DNA from 3 places in the Shewanella sp. 6_MG-2023 genome. Region 2 is predicted to be linked to each of the others. Evidence: predicted binding sites of a transcription regulator. Region 2 holds the regulator's gene; each other region holds the start of a gene.
The links. The regulator ArgR, encoded in region 2, controls arginine synthesis, uptake and breakdown. The targets are predictions, from matches to a motif close to ANTGAATANNTATTCANT.
Positions count from the first base shown of each region.

Region 1 (4,261 bases), on a different contig from region 2:
TATTTCTATGCACCTCGCCAATCACTTTTTGTGCTTTTTTTGGCAATAGGCATACATGTATCGGGCTTCTTGGCATCATTTCAGCCATAAAGGCCTTTTTACCTAACCCCGATAAATAATCGGCTTCGACAAAATCAATGCCTAAGAAATGATCTTGTAACCACTCATAAAAAGGTGAATCACCCTTTTCATCGCTTACGCCGCGCATTTCAGCAATTACAGTGCTGCCAAAACGTTGCTCATGTTGAGCGAGGAATAAAAAACGCGAGCGAGAAAGCATGCGGCCGTTATAGCCTCTGCGATATTCTTTATTTAAAAACAGCGTACATAACTCTGCAGCGCCAGTGTAGTCATGGCAAAGCGTCAGTGTTTCCACTTCGTTACGAACTGAGATTTGTTTAGAATGATAGACTTCAGTGCCTAAACGGTAATGATAAAAGGCATCTTCCATCCCGACAGCGGCTTCAATACCGCAGGTACCGACAACTTGATTGGTTTTTAAATCTTCAAGCACCATCAAATAACCTTCATCGAAAGGTTTCTCAACTTGCTTGGAAAAAGAAGCTTCAGCTCTAGCGATTTTAGAGCGTAATAGCTCTTCGTTGACTGGCAGGGAAGTGAACCCATGACCCGATTCAACGGCGACCTTGTAAAGTGCTTCGTAATCACTGCCACGAATCGGTCGTATGATTAGCATCTGACTCTCCTTGATAATCCAGTAATAAAAAGTCACCAACAAACAGACTTTTCATTACCGATAACCCAATAAAAAAGCGCAAGGTTTTACCCTTACGCTTTACTTATCTATTAACCTGCAACCACTTTAGCTACAGCACGTTCGAAACGTGCTAAACCTTCAGCGATATCAGCTTCTGGGATAACAAGAGATGGAGCAAAACGCACGACGTTAGCGCCAGCAATCAAGCTCATTAAGCCTTCTGCAACCGATGCAACTAAGAAGTCACGGCTACGGCCTGCATATTGCTCGTTAAGTACTGCGCCTAATAACATGCCTTTACCACGCACTTCTGAGAACACATTATATTTGGCATTGATTGCCGCTAAACCATCACGGAATAACTGTTCGCGATGCTTAACACCATTCAGTACTTCAGGCGTATTCACCACATCCATAACAGCATTACCAATAGCGCACGCTAATGGGTTGCCGCCATAAGTCGAACCATGAGTACCAATTTTAAGATGTGCGGCAATTTTAGCAGTGGTTAGCATTGCAGCAATTGGGAAACCGCCACCTAGGGCTTTGGCGCTGGTTAAAATATCAGGCACAATATCGGTGCCCATGTAGGCAAATAACTCACCGGTACGGCCAACACCTGTTTGCACTTCATCAAAAATAACTAATGCGTCATGCTTATCAGCAAGTGCGCGCACAGCTTTTAAGAATTCGGGGTCACCATTGATAATACCGCCTTCACCTTGAAGTGGTTCAAGCATGATGGCACAAGTGTTATCAGAAATTACCGCTTCTAGAGCGGCAATATCATTAAATGGTACATGAGTAACGCTTTGTGGTTTAGGCCCGAAACCATCAGAGTAAGCCGCTTGACCACCCACAGTAACAGTAAAGAAGGTACGACCATGGAATGCTTTATCAAAGGCGATGATTTGATCTTTTTGTGGGCCGTGATTATCTAATGCGTAACGACGGGCAAGTTTTAGTGCAGCTTCATTGGCTTCAGCACCTGAGTTAGCAAAGTAAACACGCTCAGCAAACGTGGCGTTAACCAGTTTCGTCGCCAGCTCTAATGCTGGCTCATTGGTCATTACGTTTGATAAATGCCACAGCTTTTCACCTTGTTCTTTTAGGGCGCCAACAAGTGCTGGGTGACAATGACCTAAACAATTCACTGCAATACCACCAGCAAAGTCAATAAACTCATTACCTTGTTGATCCCAAACTCGACTGCCTTCTCCGCGAACTGGGATTACGGCTGCTGGCGCATAGTTAGGCACCATGACTTCATCAAATTGGGCACGTGTTAAGTTCATTTCAACGCTCATTGCTTTTCGTTCCTTAAAGTTATTAGCGACACTTAAGTCACTCTATTCCGCTTGCTGTATTGATTTTGGTTTAAGTTGACTGCGGATGTTTGTATAGCTTGCAGGTCATTATTAGCTAAAACGTGATCAAAATACCAGTTTTTAGCGGTTAACTATTCATAACTTAAATGAATAATGCATAAAGAGTTAACAAACTTCACATACAAAGTGCTATTACAGCTTATTTTTAGCATAAATAGTCATAAAAAAAGTTATTTGGCCTCAAATAAGCTAGCTATTCATCATAAATGCATAACTAAACAAGATTTAGTCATACTTAAGGGGGATAAAGCCTGACTTTAAACTAAATTAAGCTTGCGGTAATTTTGCGATTTTAAACGGATCAGCTCTTGCTCGGTAAATTCATAATAATCAAATAACACTCGCTTCTCTTGCGGCTCAATTAAACGCGATTGCTCTAATATTAATACCTTGGCATAACAACTGGCTTTGGCAACGATAGCGCTTTCTGTGGAAAACTCGCTAAAGTGATAATTTAAATCGAGCTCTTTTAGCACTTGGGTTAGCTGGCTCTGGTTAAAATCCATTAAGTCCAATAATTGCCAATTAAGCTGCTCACCATAGGACATCACTTGCTCAAACACTTCCTCAGCTGGAAATGCTGAGGCCATTACCGCATCGTATAAGGTTTTATCCCCTTTGGCGCTGGTCTCACGTAGCCAGGTTCCCCATGTGTTTTCAAATTGTCTGGCGCTGGCATTTAATATAGTCGCTGCGCCTAATTGCTTCATCAAAGCTGCGCTATAAACCAATGCCACATCCTTTTGATGCAGCGCTGCCAATGCTTTGGCCGCTATGGCGGTGATCATGCTGTAACGCCATAACTTACGACTAGCCCAAATCAGGTTAGTATTGCCCGATGGCAGCCAATGCCGTAAACAAAAGTAAGGGATCACAGCTTGCAAATTTTCAATGCCAATATAATTAAGCACTAACTTAATGTCGGTTACTTTGACTTCTGATCGCTGCGGTCTGCGGTGACTCGAGGCTGGGCTATTGATTAAATTGATAAGATCGGTCGATAGCCAGCTGATATTTTCAACAAGCGATCGCACTCGGCGCAGATCAGGTTCTTTGTTAAGCAGTAAATCCAATAATAAAATATGGGACTCTTTTAAACCCGATTGCGCTAACATCTGCTGAGGTGAATTGAGCTGATGCTCAAGGGAGCTTATGACAGTGTTAGTCAATTGCTCTGATATGCGCTGTAACACCAACTGAGCCCGCGCTTGCTCTTCTAAACGTGCTTTAATGGCTAAACGTTCAACTTCAAGTTTATTGGCGTCATCTTCTAACTGCTTATCTAAGTCATCAAGCTGCGAGGGTAACTTTTCCTTACCCATAATCAGTTGCTTATACAGCCTGCGCTCAACTTCAATGACTTTTCCTGGCCTTACGCCACCTGCTACCGACACTGCCACAAATAAACTGCCTTTAATTCTGTGTTAGTTATATGAAAATTATATTTCAACTGCTGCTTATCGTTACAAATAAGGCCTCCAAATGGAAGCCTTATGGTTTAAATCAGCTTAAGTAAAACGCATCATTACTTTAGCTCTTGCTCAAACAATTTGTAGATACGACGATATTCATCTAACCAGCTTGATGCCTGTCTAAAGCCATGTGGCTCAACAGGGTAAATCGCGGTTTCAAACATCGGCTTTTCTAACTCAATCAAGCGTTGTACTAAGCGCACACTATCTTGGAAGAACACATTGTCATCGAGCACACCGCTCATGATCAGCAATGGTTTTTGTAAACCCTGTGCGTGTTCAATTGGTGAACTCTTTTCATAGGCAATGGGGTCAACATCTGGGGTATTTAAGATGTTAGAGGTATATGGCGCATTATAATGCGCCCAATCGGTGACCGGACGAAGTGCTGCGCCCGCTTGGAATAACTCAGGCTCATTAAATAACGCCATGAACGTTAAGAAGCCGCCATAAGAGCCGCCATAGGTACCTACTTTAGCGCCGTCAACATGACTGTTAGCCGCCATCCAGCTAACGCCGTCTTTTAAATCTTCAACTTCAGGATGACCCATATTGCGATACACAGCGGTGCGCCAATCGCGGCCATAACCTTTAGAACCACGGTAATCCATATCCATGACGACATAACCCTGTTGTGTTAATAAGTTATGGAACATGAACTCTCTGAAATAGCCAGAAAAACC
Region 1 covers NZ_JAUOQU010000003.1:227,813-232,073, forward strand. Annotated here, with positions in the region: gene astA (arginine N-succinyltransferase) at 1-697, opposite strand, end outside; gene Q4533_RS03300 (aspartate aminotransferase family protein) at 808-2,025, opposite strand; gene Q4533_RS03305 (HDOD domain-containing protein) at 2,364-3,506, opposite strand; gene Q4533_RS03310 (S9 family peptidase) at 3,632-4,261, opposite strand, start outside.
Region 1: Q4533_RS03300 (aspartate aminotransferase family protein) is a predicted target of ArgR. The motif match lies at 2,252-2,269, and genes of this name have one in related genera.

Region 2 (4,261 bases):
TGATGTCAGACTGCTTATCACCACCAAGGGCTGCTAAATAGCCATCCCAGTTAATGTCTGGTGCTAAGGTCGCTAAATCTTTAACTTGATAAAGATTATAAGTTTTAGTGCTGTCGCGGGTTTCAACTACATCCCAATGTTGCTCAGCGATAGCGGTTTCTAATGCTAAAACCGTTTGCGCTGCTTGCTTGCCATTTTCAAGGCCGGCAAGGTCAAACATCTTCTCGATATGCTCAAGGTATTTGCTACGAATATTAACGAAGCGCTCTTCTTCATTGAAGTAGTAATCTTTTTCAGGAAGGCTAAGACCATATTGCCAAATATGGGTGGCGTAACGGCTTGAATCTTTAGCATCAACATTGACATAAAACGCTAATGGTGTGCCGCCACCATTAACTTGGCTTTCGCCAAAATAGGCGGTTAATTCATTTTTATCTTTTAGCGCGGCAATTTGGGCAAATTCAGCTTGGATTGGGCTAATACCTAATTTATTTAAGGTTTCAACATCCATAAATGAACGGTAAAGATCGGCCACTTTTTGCTCATCAGTACCCATTTTAAGATCTGGGTTTGCACTGACATCTTCGATGATGGCTTTAACGTCGTCACGGGCATTTTCGCGCAAGTCGTAAAAGGCGCCGATATTGGTGCGGTCACCAGGGATTTCCGCGGTGTTTAACCAGCCGCCATTTACGTAGAGGTAAAAATCATCTTGTGGGCGAACTGACTTGTCCATATTGTCAAAGCTAATACCTGAGGTAAGGGCTTTTTCAACGGCAACTGCGGTTTCTGTTTTAGCGACTTCTGGTGCTGCGGATTCAGTGACTGCTTTATCTGAATTGCAGGCACTAAGGCCTGCGATAAGTGAGGCGCAAAGCCCACCGATAACTAGCTTTTTCATGTTGTTTCCCTATGCATTGAAGAGTGAAGCCTTTTTATCGGCCTTAATTTTGAGCTGTTTTTATTGTTCACTGCCTTAAGACAGTTTTATGTGACCAACATGTTAAGTCTTAACAGGGGCACTTAACAAGGGCTAAGGCTAGGCTTTTAGTGATAAATTGAGCATTTATTGACTGTGTTGTGTAACTAAAAATTACCAGAATGTTACAGTGGCCATTTATCGTTTTCTATTTGCTAGCCAACAGCTCATAATAGCGACCAATTAGTTTTCACTTGGTTTTATATATGCGTTTAGACAAATTTATCTGCGAGAGCACCGAGCTGACTCGTTCATTAGCAAAAAGAGTTATCAAATCAGGTGAAGTGACCTGTAATGGTGACGTGGTTAAAGACGCGAGCTTTAAAGTGAAAGATGATACTGAAGTGTGTATCGAAGGTCGTCAAATTAAGATCGTGGGCGAGCGCTACATCATGATGCACAAGCCTGTTGATACCATTTGCTCAACCATTGATGAAGAATATCAATCGGTGTTGGGATTAATGGATATTGAAAAAGTCGATACCCTGCATATTGCTGGGCGTTTAGATGTGGACACCACAGGTTTGGTGCTGATCACCAGCGATGGCCAGTGGTCACATAAAATCACCTCACCTAAAAAAGATTGCGGTAAACGTTACCTTATCGAAGCTGCTGCATCACTTGATCCTGCATTGGTGGAAACCTTTGCCGAAGGGATCCAATTAAAAAGTGAAGACGGCTTAACTAAACCGGCGCTGCTAGAGATCATTGATGAATACCATGCCAGATTAACTATCAGCGAAGGTAAGTACCATCAAGTGAAGCGTATGTTTGCTGCTGTGGGGAATCGGGTGGTCAATTTACATCGTGAAGCTGTGGGTGAAATTGAACTTGATGCTGATTTAGAAGAAGGCGAATGGCGTTTTCTCACCGATGCTGAAATCGCCTCAATTTAACACTTACGCACTGTTAAAACCAAAAAAGCAGCCTAAGGCTGCTTTTTTAATGGCTCAATAAATCGTGAAGGTGTTATTTGCTAAGAGGGCTATTCACTATAGCCAAACAGTGATTTTACCGTTTCTAAGGTATCATCAATGGTTTTGATACTTGAAGGACAAATAAAGATAGTGTCATCACCAGCAATAGTCCCCAAAATCCCTTCAGGCTTACCTATCGAGTCTAATAATCGGGCAATAAGCTGCGCTGCGCCGGGGCTGGTTCTGACTACGATCATCGCTTGGTTATGATCCACATCCAATACCAAGTTTTTAACAGGGCTGCCTGCTGTTGGCACACCTAACTCAGCGGGTAAACAATATACCATTTCTTGCTTAGCATTACGGGTACGTACTGCACCAAACTTACTTAGCATACGGGAAACTTTTGACTGGTTAATATTGCCAAAACCTTCTGCTTGCAGTGCGATTACGATTTCACTTTGGCTACCAAAGCGCTCTTCCTTTAATATCGACTTAAACGTCTTTACGAGTTCATCCTGATTCTTAGTCGCTGGCATATTTTTTTCGTCTTATAGTAATTTTTAAAAAGAATAGATTTTATTCAAAAAAGTAGCTCATTCTGAATAGATAAACGCATCAAGTCAAGAAATAAGCTAAATTGGTGAATAAAAATTCATTTTAGCTATTACTGGCTAAATTAGTCATTATTTATATACATATCATAGAATAAGGAAATTAGTGTGATCTACTAAGGGATAATTGAAATCCTCGCTGTGATCCAGTAATGTGACGCCACAAGAAAACATGATCTGTGTCACAGACCAGACTGAAGTCAATCACTAGAACGTAATTGGAGATCATCATGAAAGTAGCTGTACTTGGTGCTGCTGGCGGTATCGGCCAGGCCTTAGCTTTACTATTAAAAACTCAACTTCCTGCAGGTTCAGAGTTGTCTTTATATGACATCGCTCCTGTTACTCCAGGTGTTGCAGTTGACTTAAGCCACATCCCTACAGATGTAAAAGTGGCTGGTTTTGCTGGTGAAGACCCAACTCCTGCGCTAGTTGGCGCTGATGTTGTTCTTATCTCTGCAGGTGTTGCGCGTAAGCCTGGTATGGATCGCTCAGATCTATTTAATATCAATGCGGGTATCGTAAGAAACCTTATTGAAAAAGTGGCGGCAACTTGCCCTAAAGCATTAATTGGCGTTATCACTAACCCAGTAAATACTACTGTTGCTATTGCGGCTGAAGTACTTAAAAAAGCAGGTGTTTACGATAAGAACCGTTTATTCGGTGTGACGACACTTGATGTTATCCGCTCTGAAACCTTCATCGCTGACCTTAAAGGGCTAAACGTTGCTGATGTAAACATCAACGTTATTGGTGGCCACAGTGGTGTGACTATTCTGCCACTTCTTTCACAAGTTGAAGGCGTAAGCTTTACTGATGAAGAAGTTGCAGCGCTAACAATACGTATCCAGAATGCGGGTACTGAAGTTGTTGAAGCTAAAGCGGGTGGCGGTAGTGCGACTCTGTCTATGGGTCAAGCGGCATGTCGCTTTGGCCTATCATTGGTTCGCGGCCTACAAGGCGAAGCTAACGTGGTTGAATGTGCTTATGTTGATGGCGGCAGTGAACATGCTGACTTCTTCGCACAACCTGTATTACTTGGTAAAAACGGCGTAGAAAAAGTATTACCATACGGCGATGTTAGCGCATTTGAAGCTAATGCCCGTGATGCAATGCTTGATACATTAAACGGCGACATCAAACTTGGTGTTGAGTTCGTTAAGTAAATTTAAGCTTATCAATTATTGATAACTTGATTTACCGATAAAAATGCGAAGCCTTTGGCTTCGCATTTTTGTTGCTGACAGGCTAAAGTTGCTGCAAGGGAAAAAGACCTAAGCCCTTTACCAACTAATCAGTTTTCCTTGCCAATCAATAAAGCTGGCTTGTCCATCGTAGTAAATTCGGTCAATTTCAGCGTTGTCATCTTCACTACTTTCGCTTCCAGCTTCCTTAATTGCGTTATTGATATTCAGTAATTGCGACGCGACAAATTCAGCAGTAAATAATTTTTCAGCGGGCACTTTGGCCTGAAAAGGTTTGGATAATGGGGTGTCTGTGGTGCCGGGATGAAAAGCAATGAGCTTTACGTTTTTGGCACGCCGAGCATATTCAATCGCCGCGGTTTTAATTAGCATGTTTAGCGCAGCTTTTGAAGCGCGATAGCTATACCATCCTCCCAAGCGATTATCACTAATACTGCCTACTCGGGCGCTGAGCACATTAATAATACAGCCCTGTTTACCTGCAACCAGTTTGACTAAATGCTGTAGCCACAGCATAGGGGTAATGGTGTTTGACTCAAACAAAGC
Region 2 covers NZ_JAUOQU010000018.1:60,518-64,778, forward strand. Annotated here, with positions in the region: gene Q4533_RS11995 (M13 family metallopeptidase) at 1-901, opposite strand, end outside; gene rsuA (16S rRNA pseudouridine(516) synthase RsuA) at 1,186-1,875, shown strand; gene argR (transcriptional regulator ArgR) at 1,965-2,435, opposite strand; gene mdh (malate dehydrogenase) at 2,741-3,676, shown strand; gene Q4533_RS12015 (SDR family NAD(P)-dependent oxidoreductase) at 3,794-4,261, opposite strand, start outside.

Region 3 (4,261 bases), on a different contig from region 2:
GTTTCCATGAGGCGACCTGTACGGCTTTGCCCATCCATTGAGCGACCTCTAATGCCGCTTCAACTTTTACTTTCATGCCTTTTTCAATCACACCTTGCTCCACAAGCGAGCTAATTTGTTGTTGATCTAATTGGGCAATTAACTCACCTTTAGCATCAAGTACACCGGGTACGTCTGACAATAACACCAGCTGACCGGCAACGAGTTTAGCTAATGCGGTAGCGGCTTGATCGGCATTGACATTCAGCATATCGCCCGCTGGTGAAATCGCGATTGAACTGCAAATAGGTAACCAGTTTTGCGACAATAAATAAGTTAAATAACTCGGATCATTCGGTGATACTTCCCCCACCAAACCTAACTTTTCATGTTTAATTTTGGCATTGACGATATTGCCATCAGCCAAGCTCATGCCCACACTGACGATGCCAGCTTTAATTGCCGCGGCCTGTAAAATTTTATTCGATGTGCCTGCCAAAGCGCCAACAACAATCGGGATCTGATCAGCAGGGGTAACACGCAGGCCCTCAAGCTTAATCGTTTGCTTGCCATTAGCTTCGAGCTGTTCATCGACCAAGCAACCACCGCCGTGAACAAAAATCACTTTCTGCCCTTGCTGCATCATTTCAGCAACTACTGACATCAACTCTGCCATGCCAGGCTCTGATTGCAACAGCGCGCCACCCACTTTAAGTACGATAACAGGGTTGGTATTAGACATAATCAAGGCTCCTGTTATAGACCGAAGTGAATATTAATGCACTGCAGACCTTGGCTTGCAGCGCCTTTCATTAAATTATCAATGGCGCTAGCGACCACTAGGTAATTGCTTTGCGGGTCAAACTTCCAGCCCACGATACAATTGGGTGTTAGCACCACATCATCGACTTTAGGAAATTGGTTATGCTTTACGCTCACCAGTGGCGAGTCATCATATACGCCATAAGCTTTAGCAATGTCAGCTTCTGTAGTACCCGCTTTAAGTTGCACAGTAATGGTGGCTAAAATTCCACGCTTAAAATTACCTAAATGCGGGGTAAAGATAACTTCTTGACCCAGCTGGGTGGCGATTTCTGGTTGATGTCTATGCCCTAATACACCATAGGGCGTTAAGCTGACTTCACAAAAACTGGTATGCAATTGGGCTTTTCTGCCTGCACCGGTCACACCACTGACTGCGTTAATTACAGGGTAAGCATCAGTTAACAATGGTTTTAATGGTTTTAGCGCTGTGAGTGATGCAGTTGGATAACAACCTGGCACAGCAATCATTTTGCTATTAGCAATGGCTTGCGCGTTCCATTCTGCTAGGCCGTAAACCGCATCAGCAAGCACTGCTGCTTGAGTATGTTCAAAACCATACCATTTAGGATATTGAGCGGTATCAGCAAACCGATATGCGCCACTTAAATCAAATACAGATAAACCTTGGTTATAAAAGAATGCGGCCAATTCCAAACTAACTGAATGCTCTGTTGCTAATACAACAGCGTCAGCTTGATCAACTATGGCTTGTTTAGCATCAGCCGATAACGGTGACAGAGGAATTTGAATGTGTTGATAACTCGGGTATAGATCTGCTAATAACCGGCCTTTATCTAGGCTGTTTTCAGAAACATATAAGCCTTGGATCGATAGTGACGCTTGCGCATCAATAAGAGCGGTGATTTGTGCTCCGGTATAACCACTAGCACCAATTATTGCGATTTTTTTCATTATGTTGTCATCTTTAAGTCAGTAAACTATTAATTTTTATTTGAAATATGAGCAGGGTGCTCGAGATTAAAACTATCGTCGAGAATAGTTTACTTTGGGATCTGTTACAGTGAATTGAATCGCAATTACATACATATCTATAGTTCTTAAATATTTATCAAGTTATGGTGAATTCCTTAGCTGTTTGCTAGACTAACACAAAACATTACTTATGCAATAATTATGAATGATTATTTGATTAAATATTTATAAAAGGCCCTTATGAACTCACTACCAGAATTAAAAGATGCTTTTAAACAGTTGATTGCACTACCTTCAATCAGTGCCTTAGAAGTAGAACAAGATATGAGTAACCATGCAGTTATTGCACTGCTACAGTCTTGGTTTAGCGACATGGGGTTTGACTGCACAATTAGTACTGTCGCTGATAGCAGAGGTAAACAAAACCTTGTCGCCACCATTGGTTCTGGCAAAGGCGGCTTGTTATTAGCTGGCCACACCGATACCGTTCCCTTTGATGAAGGTCGTTGGAGCCAAAGTCCATTTGAATTAACTGAGAAAGACAATCGCTGGTATGGCCTAGGTACCTGCGATATGAAAGGCTTTTTTGCCCTAATCATGGAAGCGTTAAAAGACATCCCATTAACTGAGTTAAAGCGTCCATTACATATTTTTGCCAGTGCCGATGAAGAAACCACCATGAATGGCGCTAAAGCCTTTGCTGAATCAACATCTATAGCACCAGATTATGCCATTATCGGCGAGCCAACCAGCTTAAAGCCGGTGTATATGCATAAAGGCCATTTAGCCCAAGGTATTCGCGTTATTGGTCGCAGTGGTCATTCATCAGATCCTGCACGTGGGCTTAATGCCATCGAGATAATGCATCAAGTCACAGGTCAGTTAATAAAGCTCAAGCAACACTTAAGTGAAAACTACCGAGAAGATGCCTTTAGCGTGCCCTACCCAACCATGAACTTTGGCCATATTCACGGCGGCGATGCAGCCAACCGTATTTGTGGCTGCTGCGACTTACACCTTGATATTCGCCCACTGCCCGGTATTGAATTAGCTGATTTAGAGTTAATGGTCATTAACTACCTTGCTGAAATTAATAAGCAATATCCAGGCAGTATTGAAGTACGCACCTTATACCCAGGCTCTGAGTCATTTGCAGGAAAAGCTGATAGTTATTGGACCAAGCTGGTTACTGAGCTTGCTAATAGCCAAGCTGAAGTGGTCAATTACGCCACTGAAGCGCCTTATATAAATCAATTAGGCTGTCAAACATTAGTACTTGGCCCCGGGAGTATCAATCAGGCCCATCAGCCCGATGAATATATTGGCCTTGAATATTTAACCCCAACGGTTGAGCTCATTAAAAAACTGATTTATCAAGCTTGTATTAAATAACAACAAGCAGATTAATGGCTTTTGAATTTATCTCATCAGCCATTGACCAAGCAGTTGTCGCTCGCTATTGTGCTAAAGCTTATGGAAAAATTGTCACCGCTTATTAAGTAACTTATGGAGTAATTATGGCAGATCAAACCGCCGATATGTATGCATCCTTGCGTTCTAATGTCAGCAACTTAGGACAAATTTTAGGTGATACTATGCGCGATCATCTTGGTGAAGGTTTTCTCGAAAAGGTCGAGCAAATCCGCATTTTGGCTAAAGAATCCCGCCAAGGAAATGCAGAATCACGCCAACAGATGCTCACTTTACTCAACTCGCTTCCTGATGAAGAATTAGTCCCGTTTGCCAAAGCCTTCAATCAATTCCTTAATTTGGCGAATATCGCGGAGCAATTCCATACCATTAGCCGTAATTGTGATGAGCTTGTATGTACACCGGATCCAGTAGAGCAGCTACTTGGACGAATGCTTAACAGCAGCTCCAATGAGCAAGAGGTTATCCAGTGTCTTGAAAACCTCGATATCGATTTAGTACTCACAGCACATCCCACCGAGATTTCACGTCGCACCCTCATTCAAAAATACTCCGCGGTGGTCGATTGTCTGACAGAGCAAGAAAATCAGCAACTAACTGAGCGAGAAATAGGCCAATCTCATTTACGCTTACGCCAGCTCATCGCACAAATATGGCATACCAATGAAATTCGTCATGACAGGCCAACCCCTGTTGATGAAGCTCGCTGGGGACTTAGCACAATTGAAACATCACTATGGCAAGCTGTACCCGACTTCTTACGCCAGCTCAATGATCATGTACAAGCTAAAACGGGCAAACAAATTTCCACAGACATATGCCCAGTACGTTTTTCTAGCTGGATGGGCGGAGATAGAGACGGTAATCCATTTGTTACCTCAGTCGTCACACAAGAAGTATTACTACGAAACCGCCATGCTGCCGCACGCTTATACCTCAAAGATATCGTTAAGCTGATTAATGAATTATCCATGGAAGATGCCAGTGAAGAACTGATGACATTAACCAATAACAGTAAAGAGCCCTACCGTGATGTGCTGCGTGATCTACGTAACAAATTACGTAATACCATCGACTACTTAAATATCCGCCT
Region 3 covers NZ_JAUOQU010000022.1:4,121-8,381, reverse strand. Annotated here, with positions in the region: gene argB (acetylglutamate kinase) at 1-721, opposite strand, end outside; gene argC (N-acetyl-gamma-glutamyl-phosphate reductase) at 736-1,716, opposite strand; gene argE (acetylornithine deacetylase) at 1,978-3,129, shown strand; gene ppc (phosphoenolpyruvate carboxylase) at 3,255-4,261, shown strand, end outside.
Region 3: argC (N-acetyl-gamma-glutamyl-phosphate reductase) is a predicted target of ArgR. The motif match lies at 1,950-1,967, and genes of this name have one in related genera.